3 regions of the Streptomyces colwelliae genome follow, and region 1 is predicted to be linked to each of the others. Evidence: riboswitches for the same ligand, from Rfam matches in the RefSeq annotation. Region 1 holds a riboswitch; each other region holds the start of a gene.

The links. Region 1 has a riboswitch for cyclic di-AMP ahead of ACNFOC_RS27015 (M23 family metallopeptidase). Riboswitches for the same ligand answer to the same signal wherever they lie in the genome.
Region 2: another riboswitch for cyclic di-AMP. It lies ahead of ACNFOC_RS15215 (M23 family metallopeptidase); the one in region 1 lies ahead of ACNFOC_RS27015 (M23 family metallopeptidase).
Region 3: another riboswitch for cyclic di-AMP. It lies ahead of ACNFOC_RS31905 (transglycosylase SLT domain-containing protein); the one in region 1 lies ahead of ACNFOC_RS27015 (M23 family metallopeptidase).

What each region holds. Positions count from the first base shown of each region.
Region 1 is NZ_JBLTJC010000141.1:38-9,837, reverse strand. Features, by position in the region: gene ACNFOC_RS27030 (bifunctional acetate--CoA ligase family protein/GNAT family N-acetyltransferase) at 1-486, opposite strand, end outside; gene ACNFOC_RS27025 (HPr family phosphocarrier protein) at 675-956, shown strand; gene ACNFOC_RS27020 (GntR family transcriptional regulator) at 1,118-1,813, opposite strand; gene ACNFOC_RS27015 (M23 family metallopeptidase) at 2,001-2,756, opposite strand; cyclic di-AMP (ydaO/yuaA leader) riboswitch at 2,770-2,931, opposite strand; gene ACNFOC_RS27010 (M16 family metallopeptidase) at 3,146-4,534, opposite strand; gene ACNFOC_RS27005 (M16 family metallopeptidase) at 4,531-5,886, opposite strand; gene ACNFOC_RS27000 (DNA gyrase/topoisomerase IV subunit A) at 6,214-8,670, shown strand; gene ACNFOC_RS26995 (CobW family GTP-binding protein) at 8,680-9,771, opposite strand.
Region 2 is NZ_JBLTJC010000060.1:7,204-17,003, forward strand. Features, by position in the region: gene ACNFOC_RS15205 (SIMPL domain-containing protein) at 1-80, opposite strand, end outside; gene ACNFOC_RS15210 (SGNH/GDSL hydrolase family protein) at 455-1,240, opposite strand; gene ACNFOC_RS15215 (M23 family metallopeptidase) at 1,482-2,432, opposite strand; cyclic di-AMP (ydaO/yuaA leader) riboswitch at 2,437-2,599, opposite strand; gene ACNFOC_RS15220 (alpha-galactosidase) at 2,903-4,975, opposite strand; gene ACNFOC_RS15225 (tyrosine-protein phosphatase) at 5,146-5,943, shown strand; gene ACNFOC_RS15230 (DUF6126 family protein) at 5,971-6,096, opposite strand; gene ACNFOC_RS15235 (helix-turn-helix domain-containing protein) at 6,093-6,743, opposite strand; gene ACNFOC_RS15240 (aspartate aminotransferase family protein) at 6,839-8,224, opposite strand; gene dxs (1-deoxy-D-xylulose-5-phosphate synthase) at 8,221-9,800, opposite strand, start outside.
Region 3 is NZ_JBLTJC010000188.1:6,241-16,040, reverse strand. Features, by position in the region: gene ACNFOC_RS31920 (polyprenyl synthetase family protein) at 1-68, opposite strand, end outside; gene ACNFOC_RS31915 (peptide MFS transporter) at 277-1,779, shown strand; gene ACNFOC_RS31910 (CocE/NonD family hydrolase) at 1,807-3,801, shown strand; cyclic di-AMP (ydaO/yuaA leader) riboswitch at 4,065-4,236, shown strand; gene ACNFOC_RS31905 (transglycosylase SLT domain-containing protein) at 4,240-4,719, shown strand; gene ACNFOC_RS31900 (HAD family hydrolase) at 4,814-5,620, opposite strand; gene ACNFOC_RS31895 (LacI family DNA-binding transcriptional regulator) at 5,727-6,755, opposite strand; gene ACNFOC_RS31890 (carbohydrate ABC transporter permease) at 6,825-7,706, opposite strand; gene ACNFOC_RS31885 (carbohydrate ABC transporter permease) at 7,703-8,692, opposite strand; gene ACNFOC_RS31880 (ABC transporter substrate-binding protein) at 8,689-9,800, opposite strand, start outside.

The DNA of each region.
Region 1 (9,800 bases):
GAACACCTTGATCATCTTGTTGTTGGCGGGCAGCACCTCGGCGGCGAAGCGGCGGATGCCGCGCTCGCGGGCGACGGCCGCGATGTGCTCCAGGAGGGCGGAGGCGACGCCCCTCCCCTGGTGCGCGTCCTGCACGAGGAAGGCGACCTCGGCCTCGTCGGCGGGGGCGGAGGCGACACGCCCGTCGGCACTAATGCGGTCATAGCGTACGGTGGCGATGAACTCGCCGCCGACGGTGGCCGCGAGTCCCACCCGGTCCACAAAGTCGTGGTGCGTGAAGCGGTGGACATCCTTGGCGGACAGGCGAGGATACGGCGCGAAGAAGCGGTAGTACTTCGACTCGTCGGAGACCTGCTCGTAGAAGCTGACCAGGCGCTCGGCGTCGTCGACGGTGATGGGCCTGACGCGCGCGGTACCCCCGTCGCGCAGCACCACGTCGGCTTCCCAGTGGGCGGGGTACTCGTGCCGGTCCGACGAGGTCTGCATGGGCCCCAGCGTACGGCTCGCGTCTGACAACGGCGCGAGGCAGTCTGTGGGAGAAAACAGCAAGGGGAAGTCGGGCCGAGGCCGCGGTCCGACGACTCGCTCCGGACGGTCCACGGGACCGGTCCGGGCTCGCTTCACGTGTGGGAAACTGGTCTAGACAACCCTGAGACTCTGAAGGGCAGCATCACATGGCTGAGCGCCGCGTCAACGTCGGCTGGGCGGAGGGCCTTCACGCCCGCCCCGCCTCCATCTTCGTCCGGGCCACCACGGCCTCGGGTATCCCCGTGACGATCGCCAAGGCCGACGGCAACCCCGTCAACGCGGCCTCCATGCTCGCGGTCCTGGGCCTGGGCGCCCAGGGCGGCGAGGAGATCGTCCTCGCCTCCGAGGCCGAGGGCGCCGACGCGGCCCTCGACCGCCTGGCGAAGCTGGTCGCGGAGGGCCTTGAAGAACTCCCCGAGACCGTCTGACAACCCCGCAATTGACGGTCGCGGTGCTTTTCGCCCAAAAACGATCCACCGCAACCTCGAAGGGCTCGTCCGAATTACCGGGCGAGCCCTTCGTAATTTCCACTTACGGGCAGCATAAATAATCCCCCGCGAATTACCTCTCTTTGTATACGGCGCCCGTGTTAATGCCGCAGACCCGACATGTTTACGGGAGGTTGCGAAGTCCTCACACGCTCCGTGCCGTTCGCGCCGCCGGGAAAGCGCAGCCGGTGCGCGGTGCCCGCGCGCTCGGTGTGCAGGGCGGTGATCGCCCGCGCGCGCTCGCCGTCGCCGCGCGCCACCGCGTCCACGATGGCCCCGTGCTCGGCCCAGGACTCCACGGGGTTGGCCGGTGCGTCCACCGCGTACATCCAGGCGATCTTGTGCCGCAGCTGGGTCAGCATCGAGGTCAGCGCGGGGCTCCCGGAGGCCTGTGCCAGCGTCTCGTGGAACCAGCTGCCCAGGGAGCGCAGATCCTCGCTGTTGCCCCTCCTGGCGCGCTCCTGGCCCAGCCTGACGAGGCCGCGCAGCACCTTGAGGTGGGCCTCGGTGCGCCGCTGGGCGGCCCGCGAGGCGCCGAGCGGCTCCAGCAGCATCCGCATCTCCAGCAGGTCGGCGGCCTCCTGCTCGGTCGGTTCCGCGACGCACGCGCCCGCGTGCCGCCGGGTCACCACGAACCCCTCGGCCTCCAGCGTGCGCAAGGCCTCCCGGACGGGGACGCGCGAGACCCCGTACCGGCGCGCGAGGAGTTCCTCCGTGAGACGGCTGCCGCGCTCGTAGACACCGGCGACGATGTCGTCCCGGATCGCCGTGCATACCGAGTGCGCCGGAATACGCATGTCCGACCTCCGCCTTAATCCCCGTGAAACGTCGACGATTGACGTGTGTTCCGTGACTCTATTGCAATGAGCGGGAATTTCCGATGGCGGGCCGGAATCCATGGATATTTTTTGGACAGGAGGGCTCCGGAAACGCCGAAAGCCCCGGCCGGCGAGCCAGGGCTTCGGGAAGTGCGGCGCCGTGTCGTCAGACGTTCACGCCGTGCTTGCGGAGGTAGGCGACGGGGTCGACGTCGGAGCCGTACTCGGCGGTCGTGCGGGCCTCGAAGTGGAGGTGCGGTCCGGTGACGTTGCCTGTCGCCCCGGAGAGGCCTATCTGCTCGCCCGGGGTGACCGTCTGGCCGACGGAGACACCGATGGACGACAGGTGGCCGTACATGGTGTACATGCCGTCGGCCATCTTGATCACGACCTGGTTGCCGTACGAGCCTCCCCAGCCGGCCTCGACGACGGTGCCGGAGCCGACCGCGTGCACGGAGGTGCCGGTCGAGGCGTGGAAGTCGATGCCGGTGTGGGCACCGGAGGACCACAGGGAGCCGCCGGTCTTGTAGCCGGTGGAGACGTACGAGCCGGTGACCGGTGCGACGAAGGTGTTGAGCCTCTTGCGCTCGGCCGCGCGGGCGGCGCGTACCTCGGCCTCGCGCTCCGCCTTGGCCTGCGCGGCGGCCTTGGCCCGGGCGGTCTCCCTGGCCAGCGTTTCAGCGGCGGCCTGCTGCTGGGCGACGGCCTGGGCGTCGATCTTCTCGGCCACGGAGTCGCCCATGGCGACGACGGGGGTGAGACCGGTCTGTTCGGGGGCGGGCTCCGCGGCGAACGCGGGGGCGCTCGCGAGGGTACCGACGACGCCGGTGGTGGTGAGGGCCGCGACACTCGCGACACGAACGGTGGTGCGATGGGTCCGGCTCGGGCGACGGTGCTTCCCGGTGGCGCGGGTGAACGCCATGGAGTGGCTGGTCCTTTCCTTCCTTCTCGCCTACCGGGTTAGCTGACGGGTTCGGAGCAGGAAGGTCTCCTACGGACCCCCTCGCTGGGCGCGGGCGTCCGATTCACCCCAGGGACACTTGTGGGTCCCCGGCTCCCCTGGCTCGCGCCGTACGGGGACTCGGCGATGACTGTCCGGTGCCACGAGTGCGGCGCGGTGCCTGACGGACAGCCGGACCGACGCTAAGGGGGGCAACTTTCAATCCCCAAACGGATCACGGTTTTTGTTGCACATGCCACAGGGCAGACAGGCAACCTCTCCCCCAATTCGGACATTAGGGGGCCCTGATGACTCTTCAGTCACCAGGGCCCCCACACGCGCGTGCCGCCGATCGGCTCTCTACTTGTCGTCTACTCGGCCGGGACGACGGTCACTTCGCCGATGCCGAGAGCCTCGACGGGCTCCTTGATCTGCTCCGCGTCGCCGACCAGGATCGTCACCAGACGGTCCACCGGGAAGGCGTTCACGACCGCCGCGGTGGCCTCCACGGTGCCGGTCGCGGCGAGCTGCTGGTACAGCGTCGCCTGGTAGTCGTCGGGCAGGTACTGCTCGACCTGGTCGGCCAGCGTGCTGGCGACGGCCGCGGCGGTCTCGTACTTGAGCGGCGCCACCCCGACGAGGTTCTGTACGGCGATGTCCCGCTCGGGGTCGGTGAGTCCGCCCTCGGCGAGCTTGCGCAGCACGGTCCACAGGTCGTCCAGCGCGGGACCGGTGTTCGGGGTGTCCACGGAGCCGCTGATGGCGAGCATCGAGGCGCCCGTGCCGTCGGGTGCCGAACGCAGCACCTGGCCGAACGCCCGCACACCGTAGGTGTAGCCCTTCTCCTCGCGCAGGACGCGGTCCAGGCGGGAGGTGAGGGTGCCGCCGAGGCAGTACGTGCCGAGCACCTGCGCGGGCCACACGCGGTCGTGCCGGTCGGCGCCGACGCGGCCGATGAGCAGCTGCGTCTGGACGGCGCCGGGACGGTGCACGATCACGACCCGCCCGGTGTCGTCGGCGGTCACCGGCGGCACGGGACGCGGCTGGGCGGTGGAGCCCGTCCACGAGCCCAGGGTGTCGGCGAGCAGCGCGTCCAGGTCGATGCCGGTGAGGTCGCCGACGACCACGACGGTGGCCGTCGCGGGGCGGACGTGCCGGTCGTAGAAGGCGCGTACGGCCCCGGAGTCGATCTTCTGGACGGTCTCCTCGGTGCCCTGGCGCGGGCGCGACATGCGCGAGGTCGCCGGGAACAGCTCCTTGGAGAGCTCCTTGGCCGCGCGGCGGGACGGGTTGGCCGTCTCGTGCGGGATCTCGTCGAGGCGGTTGCGGACCAGCCGCTCGACCTCGCTGTCCGCGAAGGCGGGCGCCCGCAGCGCGTCCGACAGCAGACCGAGCCCCTTGGCCAGACGCGAGGCCGGGACCTCCAGGCTCAGGCGCAGCCCGGGGTGGTCGGCGTGTGCGTCGAGGGTGGCGCCGGAGCGCTCCAGCTCGGCGGCGAACTCTTCGGCGGAGTGCTTGTCGGTGCCCTCGGAGAAGGCCCGCGCGGTGATCGTGGCGACACCGTCCAGGCCGGCCGGTTCGGCCTCCAGGGGCGCGTCCAGGAGCACCTCGACGGCGACGACCTGCTGGCCGGGGCGGTGGCAGCGCAGCACGGTCAGGCCGTTGCCGAGCGTCCCGCGCTCCGGGGCCGGGAAGGCCCACGGCCTGGCCTCGCCGGCCTGGGGCTGCGGGTGGAATTCCATCGTGGCGAGCTCGGTCACTTGGCCGCCTCCTCGTTCTCGTCGCCGGCTTCTGCTTCGTCATCCTCGTCCGCGATGGGCTCGTACACGAGCACCGCGCGGTTGTCGGGGCGCAGTCGGGCCTTGGCGACCACCTGCACCTCCTCCGCCGTCACGTCCAGGACGCGCTGTACGGCGGTCAGGGCGAGCTGCGGGTCGCCGAACAGGACGGCGTACCGGCACAGTTCGTCCGCGCGGCCCGCGACCGTGCCGAGACGGTCCAGCCACTCGCGCTCCAACTGGGCCTGGGCGCGCTCCATTTCCTCGGCCGTGGGGCCCTCCTCGGCGAACCGGGCGAGCTCCTCGTCGATGGCGGCCTCGATGACGGGCACCTCGACGTCCCCGGACGTCTTGACGTCCAGCCACCCCAAGGAGGGCGCTCCGGCCAGCCGCAGCAGGCCGAAGCCCGCCGCAACGGCCGTACGGTCGCGCCGTACAAGGCGGTTGTAGAGGAGCGAGGACTCGCCGCCGCCGAGGATGGTGAGGGCGAGGTCGGCCGCGTCGGACTCGCGCGTGCCGTCGTTCGGCAGGCGGTAGGCGCACATCAGGGCGCGCGCCGGGACCTCTTCCTCGACGACCTCGCGCAGTTGCCCGCCGATCACCTCGGGCAGCGTGCCGTCGCGGGGCTCGGGCTTGCCGTCGTGCGAAGCGATGGACCCGAAGTACTTCTCGATCCAGGCGAGCGTCTGCTCGGGGTCGATGTCGCCGACCACGGACAGGACCGCGTTGTTGGGCGCGTAGTAGGTGCGGAAGAACGCGCGCGCGTCCTCCAGGGTGGCCGCGTCCAGGTCCGCCATCGAGCCGATCGGCGTGTGGTGGTAGGGGTGGCCCTCCGGGTAGGCGAGGGCGGTCAGCTTCTCGAACGCGGTCCCGTAGGGCACGTTGTCGTAGCGCTGGCGGCGCTCGTTCTTGACGACGTCCCGCTGGTTCTCCATGGACTCTTCGTCCAGGGCGGCCAGAAGCGAGCCCATGCGGTCGGCCTCCAGCCAGAGCGCGAGCTCCAACTGGTGGGTGGGCATGGTCTCGAAGTAGTTCGTGCGCTCGAAGCTGGTGGTGCCGTTGAGCGAACCGCCCGCGCCCTGCACCAGTTCGAAGTGGCCGTTGCCCTTCACCTGTCCGGAGCCCTGGAACATCAGGTGCTCGAAGAGGTGAGCCAGGCCGGTACGCCCCTTGACCTCGTGGCGGGAACCGACGTCGTACCAGAGGCACACCGCCGCGACCGGGGTCAGGTGGTCCTCGGAGAGGACCACGCGCAGACCGTTGGCCAAGCGGTGTTCGGTCGCTGTCAGACCGCCGGACCCTGCCTCGGCGGTGGCCGTGTGACCCATGGGCATGTACGTCCCTTCGATCGCGGATTCTCTGGCTGGAACCGCAGAAATCCTGCTCGTCCCGCCACTGTATGCAAGCGTGCGGACCGTCGGCGAAGTTCCCGGCGGACGTACGCCCAGAGCGAGATCGCGTAGCCTGCGGGCAGTCGCACACGTGGACTCACGCGGCAGCCGCCGGCGACGGACCCGAGCGGGCAACGCCGGGTCCTGGTCCGCGTTGTCAGTGCCGCGGTCCACAATGGTTCACGTCAAGACCCCGTTCACGCTTCAGCAAGAGTGAGCCGAAGGGGAGCGACCCCCAGGCGAGCGACCAGAAAAGAGGAGCCGGCAGCGATGGCCCGCCGCAGCACGAAGACCCCGCCGCCCGACGACTCGTTCGAGGAGCGGATCCTCGACATCGACGTCGTCGACGAGATGCAGGGCTCCTACCTTGAGTACGCGTACTCGGTCATCTACTCCCGAGCCCTGCCGGACGCCCGGGACGGCCTGAAGCCGGTCCACCGACGGATCGTCTACCAGATGGACGAGATGGGCCTGCGCCCCGACCGCGGCTATGTGAAGTGCGCGCGTGTCGTCGGCGAGGTCATGGGCAAGCTGCACCCGCACGGCGACGCGTCGATCTACGACGCCCTGGTGCGCATGGCCCAGCCCTTCTCCATGCGCGTGCCGCTGGCCGACGGCCACGGCAACTTCGGCTCGCTGGGCAACGACGACCCGCCGGCCGCCATGCGGTACACCGAGTGCCGGCCGTCCGAAGCGGCCAACCTGATGACCGAGTCGATCGACGAGGACACGGTCGACTTCACCCCGAACTACGACGGCCAGGAGCAGGAGCCGGTGGCCCTGCCCGCCGCCTTCCCGAACCTCCTGGTGAACGGCTCGTCGGGCATCGCCGTCGGCATGGCCACCAACATGCCGCCGCACAACCTGGGCGAAGTCATCGCCGCCGCCCGCCACTTGATCCGCTATCCGAACGCGGACCTGGACTCCCTGATGCGGCACGTCCCCGGCCCCGACCTGCCGACGGGCGGCCGGATCGTCGGCCTCACCGGCATCCGGGACGCGTACGAGACGGGCCGCGGCACCTTCAAGATCCGCGCCACGGTCGCCGTGGACAACGTGACGGCACGCCGCAAGGGCATCGTCGTCACCGAACTGCCCTTCTCCGTAGGCCCCGAGAAGGTGATCGCCAAGATCAAGGACCTGGTCGGCGCGAAGAAGCTTCAGGGCATCGCCGACGTCAAGGACCTCACCGACCGCGCGCACGGCCTGCGCCTGGTCATCGAGGTCAAGAACGGCTTCGTACCGGAAGCGGTCCTGGAGCAGCTCTACAAACTGACGCCGATGGAGGAGTCCTTCGGCATCAACAACGTGGCACTGGTCGACGGCCAGCCCCTCACGCTGGGCCTCAAGGAACTCCTGGAGGTCTACCTCGACCACCGCTTCAACGTCGTACGGCGACGCAGCGAGTTCCGCCGCACCAAGCGACGCGACCGCCTCCACCTGGTGGAGGGTCTGCTCACCGCTCTCATCGACATCGATGAGGTCATCCGGATCATCCGCTCCAGCGACAACTCGGCGCAGGCAAAGCAGAGCCTGATGGAGCGCTTCTCCCTGTCGGACATCCAGACGCAGTACATCCTGGACACGCCGCTGCGCCGCCTGACCCGGTTCGACCGGATCGAGCTGGAGTCGGAGATGGAGCGGCTCCGGGCGGAGATCGCGGAGCTGACCCGCATCCTGGAGTCGGACGCCGAGCTGCGCAAGCTGGTCTCGACCGAACTGGCCGCGGTGGCGAAGAAGTTCGGCACCGACCGGCGTACGGTCCTGCTGGAGTCGGCGGGCGCCCCCGCCGCCACCGTGCCGCTCCAGGTGGCCGACGACCCGTGCCGGGTGCTGCTCTCGTCGACGGGTCTGCTGGCCCGTACGGCGAACGGCGAGCCCTTCCCGGAGGACGCCGAGGCCCGGCGCACCAAGCACGACGTGATCGTCTCGGCGGTCCCGGCGACGGCCCGCGGCGAGCTGGGCGCGGTCACCTCGGCCGGCCGCCTCCTGCGGATCAACGTCGTCGACCTCCCGCAGCTCCCGGAGACGGCCGCCGCGCCGAACCTCTCGGGCGGCGCGCCGGTCTCGGAGTTCGTCTCCCTGGACGAGGGCGAGACGGTCATCTGCCTCACCACCCTCGACGAGTCGTCCCCGGGTCTGGCCATCGGCACGGAGCAGGGCGTCGTCAAGCGCGTGGTCCCCGACTACCCCACGAACAAGGAGGAGTTGGAGGTCATCACACTCAAGGACGGCGACCGGATCGTCGGCGCGATCGAGCTGCGCACCGGCGAGGAGGACCTGGTCTTCATCACGGACGACGCCCAACTCCTGCGCTACCAGGCCTCCCAGGTCCGCCCCCAGGGCCGCCCGGCCGGCGGCATGGCGGGCATCAAGCTCACCGACGGCGCGAAGGTCATCTCCTTCACCGCCGTCGACCCCGCCGTGGACGCTGCGGTGTTCACGATCGCGGGCTCACGCGGCACCTTGGACGACTCGGTCCAGACGACGGCGAAGCTGACCCCGTTCGACCAGTACCCCCGCAAGGGCCGGGCCACCGGCGGCGTCCGCTGCCAGCGCTTCCTGAGGGGCGAGGACTGCCTCTCCCTGGCCTGGGCGGGCGCCGTACCAGCCAAGGCGGCACAGCGGGACGGCACCCCTGCGGAACTCCCCGAAATGGACCCGCGACGGGACGGCTCGGGCGTGTCGCTGGCCAAGACGGTGTCGGTGGTGGCGGGGCCGGTGTAGCCCCGACCGTCAGTCGTCCAGCCCCGGATCCGGGTCCAACTCCGGCTCGGATTCGGGTACTTGGCCGTACGCGGTCTCCTGATCCAGCTCCTGTACGTAACGGAGGACGCCCCACATGCCGCGCTCGTCGGCATGCGGGGCGTCGCCGTCTCCGCCTCTGCACGCCTCCAGCTCCTTGCCGAGGGCGGCCAGGTCGAGACCGGTGCCGATGAGCACGAGCTGGGTCAGCCGGGTGTCACCGTCCTCACCGGCCCAGGGCTCGGGGTAGAAGCGCAGAAACCGTCCTACGGCGTGCACGGCGTACCGATTACGCGAATCGTGGGCGCCGAAGTCGACGTACCCCTTGATGCGGTAGAGCCCCTCGGGCCGGCTGTCCAGGAACTCCATCAACCGGCGCGGGTCCATGGGCGTGCCGGAGGTGAAGGAGAGACTGTCGTAGGCGGTGTGCAGGTGGTCGGCGTGTGCGTCGCCGCCCTGGTCGTCACCGGTGTGCTCGTGCAGGTCGTCGAAGGTCAACTGCCCGACGCGCTCCTCGTTCGGCCGGCAGTCGAAGAGGAACTCGGGGTCGATCCGGCCGTAGGTCGCGGGTACGACGGCGGCACGGTCGGTGAGCGAGCCGACGAGTCCGAGGACGCGCGGGGCGTCGGCCGCCCGGTCCAGCTTGTTGACGACTACGAGGTCGGCGAGGGCGAGATGCCGGTCGATCTCGGGGTGCTTCGCGCGCGTGTCGTCGAACTCGGCGGCGTCGACGACCTCGACGAGCCCGCCGTAGACGATCCCCGGGTGCTCGCTGGCGAGCAACATGCGCACCAGTTCCTCCGGTTCGGCGAGTCCGCTGGCCTCGATGACGATGACGTCGATACCGGCGGAGGGCCGGGCGAGCCGCTCCAGATAGACGTCGAGTTCACTGGCGTCGACGGCACAGCACAGGCACCCGTTGCCGAGCGACACGGTCGAGTCACCGAGCGCCCCGGCCACGGCCAGCGCGTCGATCTCGATCGCCCCGAAGTCATTGACGATCGCTCCGATACGGCTGCCTCCGCTGCGGTGCCGTAGGTACTGTGCCTTGATCCGGGTGACGAGGAAGCTGCACGCGTACACCTCGGCGAGGACGCCGTAGAGGGCGTCTT
Region 2 (9,800 bases), on a different contig from region 1:
GCCGCCTGCGGGGTCTTGGCGAAGGTCTCGACCCCGGCGCCGATCACCGCGAGGTCGGGCCGGGCCGTCGCACTGCCCACGCCGGTGACGGTGACCGTGGCGGGGCTGGGCGCGCCGCGGTCGCCGGGGACGCGGCGAGCGCGGGGAGGCCTACGGCGAGGAGGGCGACGGCGAGCGCGGCGACGGCGCGGGCAACGGCACGGCCACGCGTGCGCGTGCGGATCGATCGGGTCTACGGGTGGGTGCGGGCATGCGGGCGGGACCCTTCCGGCAGCCGGGGAAGGTTCGGGGTCATGTCAGCACCCCGGTCCGTCCACCGCCGTACACCACTCCCGCGCGGTCACCTCACCGGTGGAGCAGGGCGGACCGACCGCACCGGGACGTACGACGACGTAGCACCCCTGGCGCGGCGACCGCACCCGCCACCCTGTGACCCGGTAACCCGCTCACCCCTTCAGGCCACCCGCTCGATCCGCATCTTGATGTCGTCCGGAGACAGCGCGCCCTTCGCCTCGACGTGGTCTCCCGAGGACTCGCCCCGGAGCCGGCGTCCGATCCACGGCACCAGGTACTCGCGCGCCCAGTGCACGTCGTCGCGCCGGATGTCGAGCGGGCCGCGCGGCGGCAGCGGCGGCCAGGGCTGGTCCGGGTCGGCCGGAACCTCGACACCGAGGACCTGACCGGCGCGGAGCGCCACGCGCGTGTGCCCCTCGGGAGAGAGGTGGAGCCGGTCGCCGTCCCAGGCCCGCCGGTCCTGAACCGTCTTCAGGGACCACAGGTCGAGCACCGGGCAGCCATAGCGGTCGGCGATGGCCCGCACATGTCCGTTGTAGGTGGCGATCTTGCCGCGCAGATGCTTGAGCACGGGGACGCCGCGGGTGTCGAAGCCGGTCGTCACCATGACGGTGCCGACGGCTCCGGTGAGGTCGGCGACCGCGCGTTCGAAGCGCTCGGCGACCTCGTCGGGGTCGGTACCGGGACGGATGATGTCGTTGCCGCCGGCGCAGAAGGAGACCAGGTCCGGGCCGATCTCCTTGGCCCGGGTGAGCTGGTCGGCCACGATCTGGTCGAGCAGCTTGCCGCGCACCGCGAGGTTGGCGTACTCGAAGTCGCCCTCGGGCCGCCGGTCCGCGAGCAGTACCGCGAACCGGTCGGCCCAGCCGACCATCGCCCCGTCGGGCCCTGGGTCGCCGACGCCCTCGGTGAAGCTGTCCCCCACCGCCACGTACGACCCGATCACTGATCTGTTGTCACTCTTCGAATCGTTAGCCACGGCAACCATAATTCACCCTGGGGTGTGACCTACGCGATCGTAATTAGGGGTTGACGGACGGTGAGATAAGCCACTCGTAAAGGGTTGTCCAAAGTCGGAATAAGTCTCTGATCAGGGGCGTTGACCCCGGAACTGCTGTGCCCGAAGGCCGGACCCAAGGATCTGGGTCCGGCCTTCGATGGTGTGTGGCAGGTGTCGGGGCCTGGTGTCAGCCGACGGTGACGCCGTGCGAGCGGAGGTAGGCGACCGGGTCCACGTCCGAGCCGTAGTACGGCGTGGTCCGGATCTCGAAGTGCAGGTGCGGGCCGGTCACGTTGCCGGTCGCGCCGGAGAGGCCTATCTGCTGGCCCTCGGTCACGGTCTGGCCGGCCGAGACGGACAGCTGCGACATGTGGGCGTACTGCGAGTACTCGCCGTCCGCGTGCCGGATGACGACCTCGTTGCCGTACGCGCCGTCGTAGGACGCGGAGACGACCGTGCCCGCCGCGACCGCCTTGATGGTGGTGCCGGTCGGGACGACGAAGTCGACGCCGGTGTGGTAGCCGCTGGACCACATGCTGCCCGCGACGTGGTAGCCGGTGCCGATGGTGGCGCCGGTCACGGGGAGGGTGTAGCCGGTGGAGGTGCTCGTGCTGTCGTCGCTCTGCGAAGCCGAAGTGCTCTTCGAGGAGGAAGAGGACGACGAGGACGAAGAAGACGAAGAGCCGGTCGACTTGGAGGAGTTGGACGACTTGGTCGTGTCCGTCCCGCTCGTCCCGCCCGTGGAGGCCTTCTCGCCGAGGGAGAGCTTCAGGCCCGGGTGGATCAGCGACGGGTCGCCGCCGATGACCTCGCGGTTGTCCTGGTAGATCTTCTTCCAGCCGCCGGTGACGTCCTGCTCCTCGGCGATCTTCGCGAGCCAGTCGCCGGCCTTCACCGAATACGTCTTGACGCCCGAGGACTTCGAGACGGTCTTCGCGGCAGCCTGCTCCGTGACCGTCTTCTCGGTCGCCGGAACGGACTGAACTGCCTTTTCCGGAGCGGAAGTCGTGGTCGCGGCATGGGCGCCGGTGGCCCCCATGAGCGGAAGAGCGAGCGCGGCGCCGCCGGTTCCGGCTACGGCCATCGAGCGAGAGAAACGCTGGGACTTCGGGCGGCGGTGCTTACCCTTCGCGGGCATGACGAATTCCTCTCCGGCGCCTGCGAGGTGAGCTGTCGGGTGCGGGCTGGAGATGCCCGGCCGCGCGCTGGTCGCGACTAAACCCCAAGCCCGTTCCGGAGACCGGAACAGGCGTCTTACCTGCGGGTCCCCCGCTCCTGCCGCATACGGGTGGGTGTGTGCGGAGTCCGGTCGGCGGCAGGATTGGGCGTCCGTCCGGATTGGTGGCGAACGTAAGCGAGGAAGACGCAAAGGGACAAGCAGGAGGTTCCACGGATTTGCGTTCCTTGCGAGTCCCTGTGGGAATTCACAGTCACCCTCCGTGAATTCCCCCGGGACTCAACCCCTCAATTCCCCTGCAAAAGCACGCCAATTACGTGAACATGACGAACGACGCACGGTCACGAATATGACGCTGCTCACGTACGCAACTCTCAGGTTCCTTTATTCCAGAGCGAGTTGGAACGAAGGCAGCAATTGGGACAGAGGGATCAGATGCGACGGAGGCGGAGAACCGTCGCATCAAGGTCACCGCGCAGCCCGGTCCGCAGCCCGTGGTGCAACAGGACGGCACCCCGGTGCACTTCGCCCGTTTCGAGGCATTCGTACGATGCCGTCGGGTCGAGCCCGCGCAGCCGGAGCGCCGGCAGCGGCTCGCCGTAGTGCTGCGCCTGGAGCAGGGCGAGGACGACGGTCTCATCGCCGCGCACGTACTGCACGGCACTCAGTCCGCCGCGCGGCGGGCGCAGCCGGTGGAGGTCGCCGTGCTGGACGAGCGGCCGGATCTCCTTGTAGAGGTCCACCCACCGGCGGGCCTCGGCAAGTTCCTCCTCGGTCCACTCCGAGAGGTCGCCGCCCACCCCGAGCACTCCGGCCATGGCGCTCACGAACCGGAAACGCAGGCTGCTGACCCGGTCGTTGAGCTGGGTGTTCGGGCTGTCGGTGACCCAGGCGGCCATCACGCGCGCGGGGTGGATCTGGCTGAAGCCGTGCTGGATGGCGAGCCGGTCGAGCGGGTCGGTGTTGTCCGAGGTCCACACCTGGTCCGTGCGGCTCATGATGCCGAGGTCGATCCGGCCGCCGCCGCCCGAGCACGACTCGAAGGCAACTCCCGGGTGGGCAGCCCGCAACCGGTCGAACAGGGCATACAGGGCGCGCACGTGGTCGACCCAGAGGCGCTGCGGATAGGCGTCACCGGGCCACCCGGCATCCGTGAAGCAGCGGTTGAAGTCCCACTTCACGTAGTCGATCGGCGCACTGGAGAGCAGCCCGTCGAGCTGCTCCCAGAGGTACTCCTGGACGTCCTCGCGGGCCAGGTTGAGGACGAGCTGATTGCGGAACTCCGTCCGCTTTCGCCCCTCTTGGTACTGCACCCAGTCGGGGTGCGCGCGGTACAGGTCGCTGTCCGCGTTGACCATCTCGGGCTCGACCCAGATGCCGAACTGCATGCCCAGCGCGTGGACACGGTCGGCGAGGGGCTTGAGGCCGGCGGGGAAGCGGTCCGGGTTGGGGGTCCAGTCACCGAGCCCGGCACGGTCGCTGGTGCGCTTCCCGAACCAGCCGTCGTCGACCACGAACAGCTCGACCCCGACAGCCGCCGCGCGCCGCGCGAGCGTCTCCTGCTGCTCCTCGGAGATGTCGAACTGCGTGGCCTCCCAGGAGTTGTAGAGCACCGGCCGGTCCTGGTCCGCGTCCGGGATGACATACGTCCGCTGGTAGGCGTGCCAGGTGCGGCTGGCGCCGCCGAACCCGGCGTCGCTCCACAGTCCGGCGAAGACGGGGGTCGTGAAGGACTCCCCCGGCGCCAGGAGCAGCAGCCCGGAGTCGTCGTACCCGGCGCCGCCGGTGATCTGCACGCGCGCGTCCGGGAGTTGGGCCACGGCGATCCGCCAGGACCCCGACCAGCCGAGTGCACAGCCGTAGACCTCGCCGCGCTCCTCGGTCGCGTCGGTGTCGAGGGCGACCCAGGGCAGGTGCTGGTGCCCGGTGTGGCCGCGCCGACTGCCGATGACCTTCTCACCGTAGGTGAGGTCGGAACGCACCAGCCGCGACTCGGCGGCCCACCGCCCGTGCAACTGCGACAGCTGCCACCCCTCACGCTCGGGCAGCGTCCACACGGCGGAGTCGGCGCGCAGCAGCTCCAGCGCCTCGGCCCCGTCGTTGTCCAGCGTCGTCCAGCGCTCTACGACGTCGCCACGCGTCCGGTAGTGCAGCGTGATCGCAAGGCCGGTGTCCCGGAAGCGCAGCCGCAGTTCGTCGCCCTCGGTGTCGTACCGCTCGAAGGTCCATTCCGTGCCGCGGCGCTCTGGCGTGCGCACGGACAGGGCGGGGCGTGCGAAGCGGGGGCCGCCCTCTACGGGGTACTCCTCGCGGCCGTCGAGCGGGGACTCGAAGGAGGAGCCGACGGGCAGCGGGCGGGCGGCGAGTTCCTCGGCGTCGGCGAGTCCGATCGCGGGGCCCCAGTGCAGGTGGAGCAGCTCGTCGTCCTCGGTGAGATGGACGGCGTAGCTGCTCGTGGGGCCCGACAGCACCCACGTACGGCCGTTCTCGGCGATCTCCAGCATCAGGTTCCTCACAGATTCGAACAAGTCCGCTCAAGCGCCAACATCATCAATGGCCGGGGGCCTGTGAGGCAACGCCTGTGGACAACTCATTGCCTCCCGAACCCATGTCGTATCGTCGTGAACGTGCCCGCCGGTGAGCCGCGTCGTCGGGCCGAGTGGGAGGAGTCCTCGTGACGCAGCAGATTCCGTCGACCGAGCCGGAGTTGTCCGGAGTGCGCAATTTCCGGGACGTGGGCGGACTTCCGACGGCGGACGGACGGCGGGTGCGGCACGGGGTGCTGTTCCGCAGCGGCCACCTCGCGCACGCGACGGACGAGGACGCGGTGTTCCTCGCCTCCCTCGGGCTGCACACGATCTTCGACTTCCGCAACGCGTCGGACCAGAAGCTGGAGGGTCCCGACGTCGAGCTGCCCGGCGTGCGCAATGTGAATCTGCCGCTGTCCGACCCGGCGGACGGCTCCGAGTTCTGGAAAATGGTCCGCGACGGCGAGATGGACCAGCTGCGTGAGATTCTCGGCGGCGACAAGGGCGCGAACCGGATGATCGCCTCGTACCGCACGATCGTCACGGAGCGCACCGCCGAGCACTCCCAGGTTCTGCACGCGCTCGCTCAGGACAGTGTTCCCGCGCTGATGCACTGCGCGGCGGGCAAGGACCGCGCGGGCCTGTCGATAGCCGTGACGCTGCTCGCCGTGGGCGTGGAGCGCGAGGCGATCGTGGCCGACTACCTGGAGTCGAACGCGAAGCACCGCCGCTACAAGGTGCGTCGCAGCGGCTCCGCCGCCTCGGCCTACTCCCCCGAGGTGATGGAGCTCCTCAGCCCCCTCTTCGACGCCCGCGCCGAGTATCTGACGGCGGCCTTCGAGACCGTCGAGGAGACCTGGGGCGGTGTGGACGCCTATCTGGAGCAGGGGTTGGGGATCACCCCGGAGACCCGGGAGCTGCTGCGCGAGCGCCTGCTCGACTGAATCGACTGAACTGGCCGCTGCGGCGGGCTACTTGGCGCCCACGGAGAACAGCAGGTAGATGAAGGCCGCGAAAACGTGGCCGACGGCGATGTAGATGATGAGCCGTACCCACAGGGCGCGCGGGAACTTGTCCTCGATGTTGTTGCCGCTCATGGCGTCTCTCCGGTGATCGGGCCCAGGCACAGGGTGGCCGTGGGGCTCTGCAGCAGGGTGTGGACGAACAGGACCTCGACACCGGACTCGTCGGCGGCGGCGAGGCGGTGCGGGGTGAGCGAGTCGAAGTGCGCGCTGTCACCCGGCGCGAGGAGGTGCGCGGTGTCCCCGAGGCGCAGGCGCAGCCGGCCCTTGAGGACGTGCAGCCACTCCTCGCCGGGGTGCACGCGCACGATGTCGCCCTGGGAGCCGTGCGGGATGCGTACGCGCAGCGACTGCATGCCGCGGCCGGGCGCCCCGGCCTGCCAGTACGTCCAGCCGCCCGCGTGGGTCGGTTCCATCTCGGCGGCGCGCACGACGGCGTCCCGGTCGGTGGCCGTCTCGCCGAGCAGATCCGAGACTGTCGTACCGTAGATGCGGGCCAGCGCGAGCAGCATCGGCAGCGAGGGCTGGCGCAGCCCGGTCTCCAGACGGGAGAGATGGGCGGGCGAGAGTCCGGCCGAGCGGGCGGCGACCTCCAGAGTGAGGGAGGCGCGGCGGCGCAGGGCGCGGAGCTGTGGTGCGACGGTGGCCGGCAGGTCGTCGGCAGGTCCGATCTGCGATTCTGGCCCGGTCGGCGATTCCGGGTCGGTCTCGGAAGAGCTCATGCCTCCATTGAGCCGCAGGCTTGCCTCTGCGGCAAATTTCTTGCCACAGAGGCAAAAGCCCACGACCCCGGCGGAAACCCTCTACTGGTTGGCCCCTACCGGTTGGCCACCGCCTGCTTCACGAGCGTCTTGCTGAAGTCCCACATCAGCCCGCCGCCGCTGTGCGCGTCGTCCATCACGGCCGTGAAGGCGTCAACGAACCGGTCCACCTCACGCTCGCCGACGGTCAGCGGCGGGATCAGCTTGATGACCTCCAGATGGTCGCCGGAGACCTGGGTGAGGATCCGGTGCCGCTGGAGCAGCGGTACGACCACCATCTGCGCGAACAGGCCCTTGCGCGCGGCCTGGAGCATGGTCCAACGGCTGCGCAGCTTCAGCGACTTGGGCCTGCCGAACTCGATGCCGATCATCAGGCCCCGGCCGCGCACGTCGGCGAGCAGCTCGTACTTGTCGACCAGCGCGGCGAGCCGGGTCCTCAACTGGTCCCCGGTGGCACGGGCGTTGGCGACGATCTGCTCGTTCTCCATGACCGAGAGCACGGCGAGCCCGGCCGCCATGGCCTGCGCGTTGGACCCGAAGCTCGCCGAGTGGACCAGCACCCGGTCCATGGACGAGTAGACCTTCTTGAAGATCCAGTCCTTGCCGAGGGTCGCGCTGACCGGCACATAACCGCCGGACAGCGCCTTGGCCACGCACACCAGGTCCGGTTCCACGCCCTCCTCGTGCTGGTAGGCGTAGAAGTCGCCGGTGCGGCCGAGACCGGTCTGCACCTCGTCGGCGATGAGCAACGCCTTGTGCCGGTGCAGGAGTTCCTGCGCGGCGCGCAGATAGCCGGGCGGGGCCTCATGGACGCCCTTGCCCTGGATCGGTTCGACGACGAGGGCGGCGACGTCGCCCTTCTTCAACTCCCGCGCCAGGGCGTCGAGATCACCAAGCGGTACGGCCGTGTCCGGCAGCAGCGGGGCGAAGCCGTCCCGGAAGCCGTCCTCGCCGTTGACCGAGAGCGAGCCGGTGGTCAGGCCGTGGAAGGCGTGGTCGCAGTACAGGACGCGTGGCTTCCCGGTGGCGTAGCGGGCGAACTTGAGCGCGGTCTCGACCGCCTCGGTACCGCTGTTGCCGAAGAACACCCGGTCCAAGTGCGGGCTGTGGGTGAGGAGTTGCTCGGCGAGGAGGCCGGGCAGCGGCTGGCAGTCGAAGCGGGTGAGGTCGGCGAGCTGGGCGTCGAGGACGTCGTGCAGTGCCTTGCGGACGACGGGGTGGTGACGGCCCAGGCCCATCACCCCGAACCCGGCGAGCATGTCCAGGTAGTCGTTGCCGTCCGCGTCCCAGAAGTAGGCGCCCTCGCCCCGCTCGTAGACCTTGTCGAAGCCGATGGTGTGCAGCATGCGCGGGAGCTGGTGGTTCAGGTACTTGGCGTGCAGCTCGTAGCGCTCGGCTCCGCGCTCGGCCAAGAGCGCGGTGAGGTCGAACTCCTTGGTCATTCGGGTTTCTCCTTGGCTGTGCCGGCGTTCGCGTCCTTGACCGCCAGGCTTGCGCTGATCCGTCCGGCGACCTCGACGGGTGTGAGGCCGATGTCGGCGAGCACTTCTCCGCGTTTGGCGTGCGCGAGGAACTGCTCCGGGATGCCGAACCGCCTTACGGGGACGTCGACTTCGGCGTCACCCAGGGCCAGCGCCACGGCGGCGCCGACACCCGAGGCACGGCTGTTGTCCTCGACGACGGCCACGAGGCGGTGTTCGGCGGCGAGGCCGGGCAGCGCCGGGTCAACGGGTTTGACCCAACGGGGGTCCACGACCGTGCAGTTGATGCCGCGCGCTTCGAGGAGCTCGGCGGCCTGGAGGCAGACGGGCGCCATGACGCCCACGGCGACGAGCAGCACCTCGGGGGTCTCCGCACCGCGGTGCAGGACGTCGAGGCCGCCCACGCGGTCGATCGCGGGGATCTCCGGTCCGACCGACTCCTTCGGGAAGCGGACGAGGGTCGGCGCGTCGTCGACGGCGACCGCTTCCCGTAGCTGCGCCCGGAGTTGGTCGGCGTCACGCGGAGCGGCGATGCGAAGACCCGGCACGACCTGGAGGATGGACATGTCCCACATGCCGTTGTGTGACGCTCCGTCAACTCCGGTCACCCCAGCGCGGTCCAGGACGAACGTCACCCCGCAGCGGTGCAACGCCACGTCCATCAGGAGTTGGTCGAAGGCACGGTTGAGGAATGTGGCGTAGACGGCGACGACGGGATGCAGACCGCCGGTCGCCAGACCCGCCGCCGACACGGCCGCGTGCTGCTCGGCGATGCCCACGTCCCACACCCGGTCCGGGAACTTCGCGGCGAACTTGCCGAGGCCGACCGGGTGCAGCATGGCCGCCGTGATGGCCACGACGTCGTCGCGTTCCTCCCCGATGCGCAGGATCTCGTCGCCGAACACACTGGTCCAGGAAGGGCCGTTGGAGGGTACGAGGGGTGCGCAGGTGAGCGGGTCCATCACGCCGACGGTGTGGAAGTGGTCCTCCTCGTGGGCGAGGGCGGGTTCGTAGCCGCGGCCCTTCTCCGTGAGGCAGTGGACCAGGACCGGGCCGTGGAAGCGTTTCGCGCGGCGCAGCGCGGACTCGACGGCGCCGATGTCGTGTCCGTCGATCGGGCCGACGTACTTGAGGCCCAGGTCCTCGAACATGCCCTGCGGGGCGAACGCGTCCTTGAAGCCCTTCTTCGCCCCGTGCAACGACTCGTAGAGCGTGTTGCCGACTACCGGGGTGCGCAGCAGGACGTCCTTGCCCCAGGCGAGGACCTTCTCGTAGCTGTCGGTCGTGCGCAGGGCCGCCAGGTGGTTGGCGAGGCCGCCGATGGTGGGCGAGTAGGAGCGTTCGTTGTCGTTGACGACGATGATCAGCGGGCGGTCCTTGGCGGCCGCGATGTTGTTCAGCGCCTCCCAGGCCATGCCGCCGGTGAGCGCGCCGTCGCCGATGACCGCGACGACATGACCCTTCTCCCCCTGCACCTGCCGGGCCTTGGCGAGGCCGTCGGCCCAGCCGAGCGCGGTGGAGGCGTGGCTGTTCTCGA
Region 3 (9,800 bases), on a different contig from region 1:
CCGGCCTGGACATCGGCTTCCAGAGCCTGGTCCCGCACGCTCAGCCCGAACGGCCCGACGACGGTCACGAGGGGTCTCCTGTCTGCTGGTGTCCCTGGGCGGTCACACGGTTTGTCGATAGGTCGCTGGCATCACTCAAGTCAGCGTATCCGGTCAGCTTTCGATCACCCAGGCCGCCCACCCCGTCCAGCAGGGGCGGTATCGGATCACGACCGGTATGTTTTCGATCACCTGATAAGAACGGATATTTATCGACTTACGCGGAAGTAGTGGATCGTGTCCCGAACCGCACTGGAAGCCGAACCCGACGACCAACCGCCGCCCGAGGACGACCACGCCTTCTTCGGCCAGCCCAAGGGGCTGCTCACGCTCTCCGGGCTTGAGGTCTGGGAGCGGTTCTCGTTCCTCGGCATGCAGGCCATCCTCGTCCTCTATTTCGCGGATACCGTCGCGCACGGCGGCATGGGCATGTCGTCCGGAACGGCCGCATCCGTATCGGCAGCCTACGGAACCCTGGTCTATCTCGTCTCGGTCGCGGGCGGCTGGCTCGCCGACCGCATCCTCGGTTCGTACCGCGCGGTGCTGTGGGGCGGCGTCCTGATCGCCTGCGGGCACTACGCGATGGCGGTCCCCACCCCCACGATGACCTGGGTGGGCCTCGGGCTGATCAGCGCGGGCACCGGCCTGCTCAAGCCCAACGTGGCCACCATGGTCGGAAAGCTCTACCGCACCGACGACGAGCGCCGGGACGCCGGTTTCGCGCTCTACTACATGGCGATCAACATCGGCGCCTTCGCGGGCCCGCTGATCACCGGCTGGCTCGGCGACCACGAGGGCTGGCACTGGGGTTTCTCGGCGGCCGCGGTCGGCATGACGTTCGGGCTCATCCAGTACGTCGCGGGCCGCCGTCACCTGGCCGGGCGCAGGAACACCGCGGAGTTCGCGCTCGCGCCGGACGCGCTGCGCCGCGCGGTGCGACTGATCGTCGTAGGCATCCTGGCCGCCGCCGTGCTCGCGACCGGGCTGGCCGTCGCCGGCTGGCTGACGATGGGCCGCTTCGTCGACCTGCTCACCGTCATCTCCGTGATCGCGCCGGTCGTGTACTTCGCGGTGATGTTCATGAGCCCGCGCGTGAGCGCCGAGGAACGCGGCCGGCTGCGCCCGTACATCGTGCTGTTCCTGGCCTCCACGGTCTTCAACTTCATTCTCTTCCAGGCCTATTCGACGATGATGCTACTGGCCGCGTCGAACGCCGAGACGACCATCCTCGGCTTCGACTTCCCCGCCAGCTGGTACGCGAGCGCGCTCGGCGCCTTCGAGGTCGGGCTCGCGCCCCTGGTCGCCGCGCTCTGGGTCCGCATGGGCCGTAGCCAGCCGCACGCCTCCAACAAGATCGCGATCGGCGTCGTACTCGGCGGCCTGTCGTTCCTGCTGATGGTCCTGCCGACCTCCGGGCACGCGAACGACAGCTACACGATGTCGGCCTGGTGGATCGTCGGCTCGTACTTCCTGCTCGGCCTCGGCGACATCCTCCTGGAGACCTCCGGCATGTCGGCCACGACGAAGCTCGCCCCGGCCGCCTTCTCCAGCCAGACCATGTCCCTCTGGTTCCTGTCCCTCGCCCTCGCGAACGGCATCCAGGCCCAGACGGTGAAGCTCTACGACGACGTCTCCAAGCCGGCCTACTTCGGCGTCAACGGCGCGATCGCGGTGGCCGCGGGCCTCGCGGTGATGGCCGCCGCGCCGTGGCTGCGCCGCACGATGCACCCGGTCCACTGAAGCCAACGGAGCCCCAGGGGTCACGTCATGCACATCCGAACCTCCTTCCCCTACGAGACGGCCCACGAGGACCTCCGTATCCCGCTGCCCGACGGAACACGCCTCTACGCGCGCGTGTGGCGCCCGGTGACGGACGAACCCGTACCGGCGCTCCTCGAGTACCTCCCGTACCGCCTGACCGACTGGACGGCGCCCCGCGACGCCCAGCGCCACCCCTGGTACGCGGGCCACGGCTACGCCTCCGTCCGGGTCGATGTGCGCGGGCACGGCAACAGTGAGGGTGCCCCCGGCGACGAGTACGACGCGCAGGAACTCGCCGACGGCGTAGAAGTGGTCAACTGGCTTGCCGCGCAGCCCTGGTGCACGGGCAAGGTCGGCATGTTCGGCATCTCCTGGGGCGGCTTCAACTCCCTCCAGATCGCGGCCCTCGCGCCCGAGCCGCTCAAGGCGATCGTCACGGTCTGCTCGACGGACGACCGCTACGACAACGACGTGCACTACATGGGAGGTTCCGCCCTCGCGGTCGACCTGCACGCCTGGGCGGCCACCATGCTCGCCTTCGTCGCCCGCCCGCCGGACCCCGAGTACGCGGGCCTCGTCTGGCGCGACACGTGGCTCAAGCGCCTCGAACAGATCGACCCGTTCATCCACACCTGGCTCGCCCACCAGATCCGCGACGACTACTGGAAGCACGGCAGCGTCTGCGAGGACTACGGCGCGATCGACGCGGCCGTCCTCGCGGTGGGCGGCTGGCACGACCCGTACCGCGACACGGTCCTACGGCTCGTCGAACACCTCCCGCCGGACCGCGTACGCGGCCTGATCGGCCCGTGGTCGCACCAGTACCCGGACCGCGGCCTGCCGCCGGGCCCCGCGATCGGCTTCCTCCAGGAGACCCTCCGCTGGTGGGATCAGCACCTCAAGGGCATCGACACAGGAGTGATGACGGACCCCCTCCTCCGCGCCTACGTCAGCGACTCGCACCCTCCGGCCACGGTCTACGACACCCTGCCGGGCCGTTGGGTCGGCGAGCCCGCGTGGCCCTCGCCGCACGTGAAGACGACGACGTACGGCCTCCGGGGTGCCCCCGTGATCGTCCGCTCCCCCATGCACACGGGCGTGGACGCGGGCCGTTTCTTCCCCTTCGGGAACGACGCCGACCTGCCGCCGGACCAGCGGGACGAGGACGCGCGCTCCGCGTGCTTCGAGTTCGAGGTGCCGGCCGAGACGTGGGTGCTGGGGCGGCCGAGGGTGCGGCTGCGGCTGACCTGTGAGGTGCCGCGCGGGCAGGTGATCGCCCGGCTGTGCGACGTGGCCCCCGACGGCGCCTCGACCCTGGTCACCCGGGGTGTGCTGAACCTGTCGGCGCGGCATGGGCGGGACCGGGCGGTGCCGTGGACGCCGGGCACCACCGAGGACGTGACCTTCGAGCTGAACGGCATCGGGCACGCGTTCCCGCCCGGGCACCGCATCCGGCTCGCGGTGTCGTCGGCGTACTGGCCGTGGATCTGGCCGCAGCCGGAATCGGCGGCGGGGTTCACGCTGGACCCGGAGGGGAGCGCGCTCGAACTCCCGGTGCGGGAACAGGAGTTGACGGAGGACATCCGGTTCGACGAACCCGAGGAGGCCGAGCCCCTCGGGGTCAACTACCCGGCCACGCTGGACGAACCGCGCCCCGAGCGGCTGGTCGTACGGGATGTCGCGAAGGGCGAGTGGCGGCTGGAGGTGGACCCCCGGTACGGCGGCACGCGCGTGTACCCGGACGGGCTCGAGTTCACCGAGGACGCGTTGGAGACGTACACGATCGACGAGTCGGATCCGCTGTCGGCCCGCACCCGCTCGGACTGGTCGATCCGGCTGCACCGGCCGGAGCTGGGGTGGGACACGACCGTGCGGACGCGGTCGGAGATTACTTGCGACGAAACGGAATTTATTACCTCGAACGAGGTCATCTGCACCGAGGGCGAAGAAGTGATCTTCCACCGCACATGGGAGAAAAGGATTCCGAGAACTGCCAGTTGAGGATGAATGCCCGATTTGCCGTTCTTAATCCTCCCGTGAGTTGGGTCACGCGTTTCTGTGCGTGCCCTGTGTCCTGGTCTGCCCGCGTTTTCCCTTACGGCATTTGACAGTTGACCCTTGGCTCACGCAAAGGATCAAGTGCCTCATACGCCTCAGACCAAGGTCAATAGGGGTTAGGTGTGATTCCGCCACTTGTTCCGGACATGTGCTCTCGCATAGTTTCCCGGCCTGTCGAGCGGAACGCCGAATCCTGCCGCCGCCCGGCATCCCAGTCACGAACTTCTCGCACGGCAGGAGCGGGGGAACCAGGTAAGCCGCCGGGCCGGTCGTCATGACCGGAACGGCTTGGGGTTAAGTCACGTCCGTCAGGGCGTGGCCGGGCACCTCCCAGCCCGAACCCGACAGCTCACCTCGCAGGCGACGGAGAGGAACCTCGTCATGCCTGCATCCGCTCAGTCCCGCCGCGCCCGCCTCGTCCGCCGTGCCGTTCTCACCGGTACCGGTGTCGCGATCCTCGCGCTGCCTGTCGTCGGTGCGACCACCGCGTCCGCGGCCACCACGTCGACCACCGCCGCCTCGACCACGCTTGCCGGGTACCCCAACACCCTTGACGGGTGGATTCGGGAGTCGCTCGCGATCATGGCGCAGAAGGGGATTCCGGGTACGTACAACGGGATCTACCGGAACGTGATCCGTGAGTCTTCCGGGAACCAGTACGCGATCAACAACTGGGACTCCAACGCGGCGGCGGGTACGCCGTCGAAGGGGTTGCTTCAGGTGATCGACCCGACGTTCAACGCGTATCACGTTGCCGGGACTTCGTTTGACCCGTATGACCCGGTTGCGAACATCACCGCTGCTTGTAACTACGCCGCCGCGGTGTATGGCTCCATCGACAACGTGTACGGGGCTTACTAGAAATCGTTGGATCAGCCACGACGGGTTGTTTGTTTGACTGCCGCGCCGTCGTGGCTGGTCGCGCAGTTCCCCGCGCCCCTAAAAGCAGGGCGTTCTAGCTGAACAATCTCTCAAGTACCAGGGCGATTCCGTCGTCCTCGTTCGAGGACGTCACCTCGTCGGCTACCGCCTTGAGTTCGGGGTGGGCGTTGGCCATCGCCACTCCGTGGGCCGCCCAGTCGAACATCGGGATGTCGTTCGGCATGTCGCCGAAGGCGATGGTGTCGGACGGGGACAGGCCCAAGTGGCGGGCGGCGAGGGCCAGTCCCGTTGCCTTGGTGATGCCGAGTGGCTGGAGTTCGACGGTGCCGGGGCCCGACATGGTGACCGAGGCCAGGGAACCGACCACCGAGCGGGCCGTGGACGCCAACTCGTCGTCCTCCAGGGCGGGGTGACGGAGCAGCACCTTGCTGATGGGTTCGCACCAGAGGTCGTCCCGCTTGCCTACCCGTACCGCGGGGAGCGTGGGGTGCGGCATCAAGTAGCCGGGCTCGATCAGGGTGAGGCCGTCCACGCCGTCCTGGTCTACCGCCGCGTACACCTGGCCCACCTCCGCCTCGATCTTGCCGAGCGCGGTCTCCGCCAACTCCCGGTCCAGGGTGACCGACCAGAGCAGACGGTCCGCGCCGGCGTCGTACAACTGCGCGCCCTGTCCGCACACCGCGAGCCCCCTGCTGCCGAGGTCGTCGAGGAGCGGTCGCACCCTCGGGGCGGGCCTGCCGGTGACGACGAGGTGCCGGGCACCCGCCGCCGCCACCCGCCGCAGTGCGGCGAGGGACCGGTCGGAGAGTGTGTCGTCGCCGCGCAGCAGCGTCCCGTCCAGGTCGGTGGCGATCAGTGCATATGCGAGGGGTGCGGCCATGATCAGAGAATACGGATGGAACGCCCCACCGACTCGACACGAACCGGACGGCTCCTGCCTTCACATGCGTTGACCCGTGTTCCGGTTGGTTTGACAGTTACGGCCGTTATGCCGACTCCCGTACCACCAGTTCCGTAGGCAGAATCACGCCCGCCGTGTCCTCGCCGGCGATCTGGGCCAGCAGCATCCTCACCATCTCGGCGCTGATGCGGTCGTAGGGCTGGCGCATGGTCGTGAGGGCCGGGGTGATGGAGGTGGCCGCCGCCGAGTCGTCGAAGCCTCCGACAGCGATGTCATCCGGGACCGAACGGCCGGATTGTTGGAGGGTGTTGACGACGCCGAGGGCCATCAGGTCGGAGGCTACGAAGACCGCGTCTATGTCCGGGGCCTGGGCCAGGAGTCTGCGGGCCGCTTCCTCGCCGCCCGTGCGGCGGTAGTCGCCCTCGACCACCAGGGTGGGGTCGTGCGGGAGGCCTGCCTCCGTCAAGACGTCTCGGTAACCCGCCAGGCGGTCGGGGCCGCCGGGGGCGTCGAGCGGGCCGGTGACCATGGCGATGCGGCGGCGGCCGGCGGCGATGAGGTGGCGGACCATCTCCTGGGCGCCGTCGCGGTCGGCGGCGGCGACGTAGCTGTACTTGGAGGCTTTGCCGAGCGGTTTGCCGCAGGCCACCAACGGGATTCCCGCGTCCCGGAGTTCGGCCGCGACCGGGTCGCCGCTGTGGTTGGAGACGAGGAGTACGCCGTCCACGTGGCCCGAGGTGATGTACCGGGTGAGGCGGCGGCGTTCGTCCTTCGACGAGGCCAGCATCAGGAGCAGCGGGATGTCGTGCCGGGCCAGGTGTTCGGTGCAACCCCGCAGCAGGACATTGAAGTTGGGGTCCTCGAAGAACTTCTCCTGAGGCTCGGTGAGGAGGAACGCCACCGAGTCCGACCGTCCGGTGCTCAGGGAGCGGGCGTGCCGGTTGACGACGTAGCCCGTCTTCCTGATCGCCGTCTCCACCGCGGTGCGGGCGGCGGGTGAGACGTAGTGGCCGCCGTTGAGGAACCGGGAGACGGTCCCCCGGGAGACCCCTGCCTCCCGGGCCACGTCGTGGATGGTGGGTGGTTTGCGGCGTCCGTTCGGACTGGTGGTCATGTTCCTCGTTCTGCCCGTTCGGGTGCGGTGGGGGGAGGTAGGGCTTCGGGTTCGCTCAGTGCTTGCGCCTCACGCCTTTACCGATCCGCTCAGCAGATCCAGGGACCAGAAGCGCTGGATCACCAGGAACAGCGCGATCAGCGGCAGGATCGCGAGGAAGCAGCCCATGATGACCAGGGTGTAGAGCGCGGGCTGCGAGGCGCCCTGGTTGAGCAGGGTGTAAAGGCCCAGCGTGATCGGGAACTTGGTGTCGTCCGCGAGCATGACGTACGGCAGCAGGAAGTTGTTCCAGATGCCGACGAACTGGAACAGGAACACCGTGATGAGCCCCGGCATCATCATCGGCACCGCGATCCGCGAGAAGATCCGCCACTCGCTCGCGCCGTCCATGCGGGCGGCTTCGAGGAGTTCGGCGGGCACGGAGGCGGCCGCGTAGATACGGACGAGGTAGACGCCGTAGGGAGAGAGGATCGACGGCAGGAGCATCGACCAGTACGAGTCGGCCAGGCCCAGCTTCGACAGGAGGAGGTACTGGGGGACGGTCAGCACGATGCTCGGGACGAGGACGCCGGCCAGCATCAGCTTGAAGACGAACTCCCGGCCCTTGAAGGCGAATCGGCCCAGTGCGTAGCCGCCGGCGGCCGAGACCGCGGCCGACAGCAGGGCGCCGCCGCCCGCGTAGAAGAGGGAGTTGAGCATCCACTCCCAGTAGATGCCGTCCCGGTAGGAGCTCAGCTGCTTGAAGTTGTCGAGGAAGCCGGTGCCGGGGGCGAAGGTGAACGTGGAGAACAGTTCGCCGCGGCCCTTGCTCGCCGCGATGACCACCCAGACCACGGGGATCAGGCAGTACAGCGCGCCGAGGATCAGCACCAGGGTGGGCACCCAGGCGGTGCGCTTGGGCTTGCCGAGGGCCGGGCGGGCGTCGGTGGCGGTGAGGGTGAGGGGGGTCATGCCCGGTCCTCCCGGGTGTAGCGGTCGGAGACGCGCAGCAGCGTGAAGGAGAGCGCGAAGGTCGCCAGGGCCAGCACCACGGCGGTGGCGGAGGCGCCGTAGATGTCCGACCTGAGGAAGGCGGCGTCGTAGATGGCCATCAGCGGACTCCAGGAACTGGAGAGGCCGTTGGTCAGCGGCTTCAGCGCCATGGGCTCGGTGAAGACCTGGAGCGTGGCGATGACCGAGAAGAAGAACGTGAGCACCAGCGACGGCATCACGATCGGGATCTTGATCCGCAGGGCGATCTTCAGGTCGGACGCGCCGTCGATGCGGGCGGCCTCGTAGATCTCCTGCGGGATCGAGCGCAGGGCGGTGTAGATGACGATCATGTTGAAGCCCGTGCCGCCCCACACCGCGATGTTCGCGAAGGACAGGTACAGGTTGCCGCCGTCGAACAGGTCCGGCTGCGGGAGGTTGAACTCGCGCAGCAGGTAGTAGAAGGGGCTGACCGTCGGCAGGTACAGGAAGCCCCACATCAGTGCGGCGATGATGCCGGGGACGGCGTACGGCAGGAAGATCGCCAGGCGCGCGAACTTGGCGCTGCGTGCCTGCGGGGTGTCCAGCATCAGCGCGAAGACCAGCGCCAGACCAAGCATCGTGGGGATGACGATCAGGCCGTAACCGAAGGCGCGCAGGACGCTGTGGCCGAACTCGGAGTCGTTCAGGACGTCGGTGTAGTTGCCCAGGCCGTTCCAGACCTGCTGGCGGGCGCCCTTGCCGAGGCCGATGCCCTTGACCTGGACCTTGTGGAGGCTGAGCCACACCGCGTACCCGATCGGTACGACGGTGAAGGCGGCGAACAGGAGCACGGCCGGTACGAGGAACCAGTACGGCGCGCTGCGGCCACGGCGACGGAGGCGGCGGGGGCGGACGGAGGTGGCGGTGCCGTCCGCCAAGGGCCCGACCGTCGGCCGGTCGGAGCCCTTGAGCGGAGTGCTGGTCATGCCTCGGTCACCTTGAAGCCCTGCTTCTTCATGTCGGTGAAGGTCTTCGACTGCATGGTGGCCAGGGCCGAGTCGAACTGCGCCGCCTTCTTCGCCTTGCTGGCCGTGCCGAACGCGTCGCTGAAGGTGTCGTAGGCGACCTGCACGTTCGGGCCCCAGGCGGACGCGGCCGTGGTGGCGGCGATCTTCGCGGCCGTGTCGTAGAAGTCGGTCTGGTTCGGGAAGAACGCGGGCGGGGTGAGCACCGAGCCGGACTGGCCCTTGGTGGCCGCCGGGTAGATCGCGACCTCCTTGACCAGGGCGGCCAGCGCCTCCGCGTCGGTGTTCAGCCAGGTCGCGAACTTGGCCGCGGCCTCGGCGTGCTTGGAGTCGGTGGAGACGCCGGTGGAGGAGCCGCCCCAGCTGCCGGTGACGTCCTCGCCCGCGCTCCACTGCGGCAGCGGCGCCATCCGCCACTTGCCCTTGGTGTCGGGGGCCGAGCTGACCAGCACACCGGGCGCCCACACGGCGGAGACCCAGCCGAGGTGGGTGCCCTTGTTCAGGGCGTTGTTCCAAGCCGGCGTGTACATCGGCTGGTTGTCGATCGCGCCCTCCTGGACGAGCCCGCCCCAGAAGTCGGTGACCTTCTTCGTGGCCGCGTCGTCGATGCCGACGGTCCACTTGCCGCCGCTCTCCACGGTCCACCACTTGGCACCGGCCTGCTGCGCCAACCCGGCGAACAGACCGGGGTCGTTGGAAGAGAACGTCGTCAAGTAGGCGTCCGGGACAGCCTTCTTGGCGGCGCGGGCGGTCTTGGCGAAGTCGTCCCAGGTCGCGGGGACGGTCAGATTGTGCTTCTTGAACAGGTCCTCGCGGTAGAAGAACATCAGCGGCCCGGAGTCCTGCGGTATCGCGTAGACCGCGTCGGTGCCGAGCGTGACCATGCCCCAAAGGCCCTCGGCGAACTGGGACTTGGCGGACTTCGCGTACTTCGAGATGTCCGCGAGCACGTCGTTCGAGACCAGCGTCGGCAGCGACTGGTACTCGACCTGGATGAGGTCGGGGGCGTTGCCCGCCTTCTTCGCGGTGATCAGCTTGGAGACGATGTCCTTGCCGGCGGCCTGCTTGG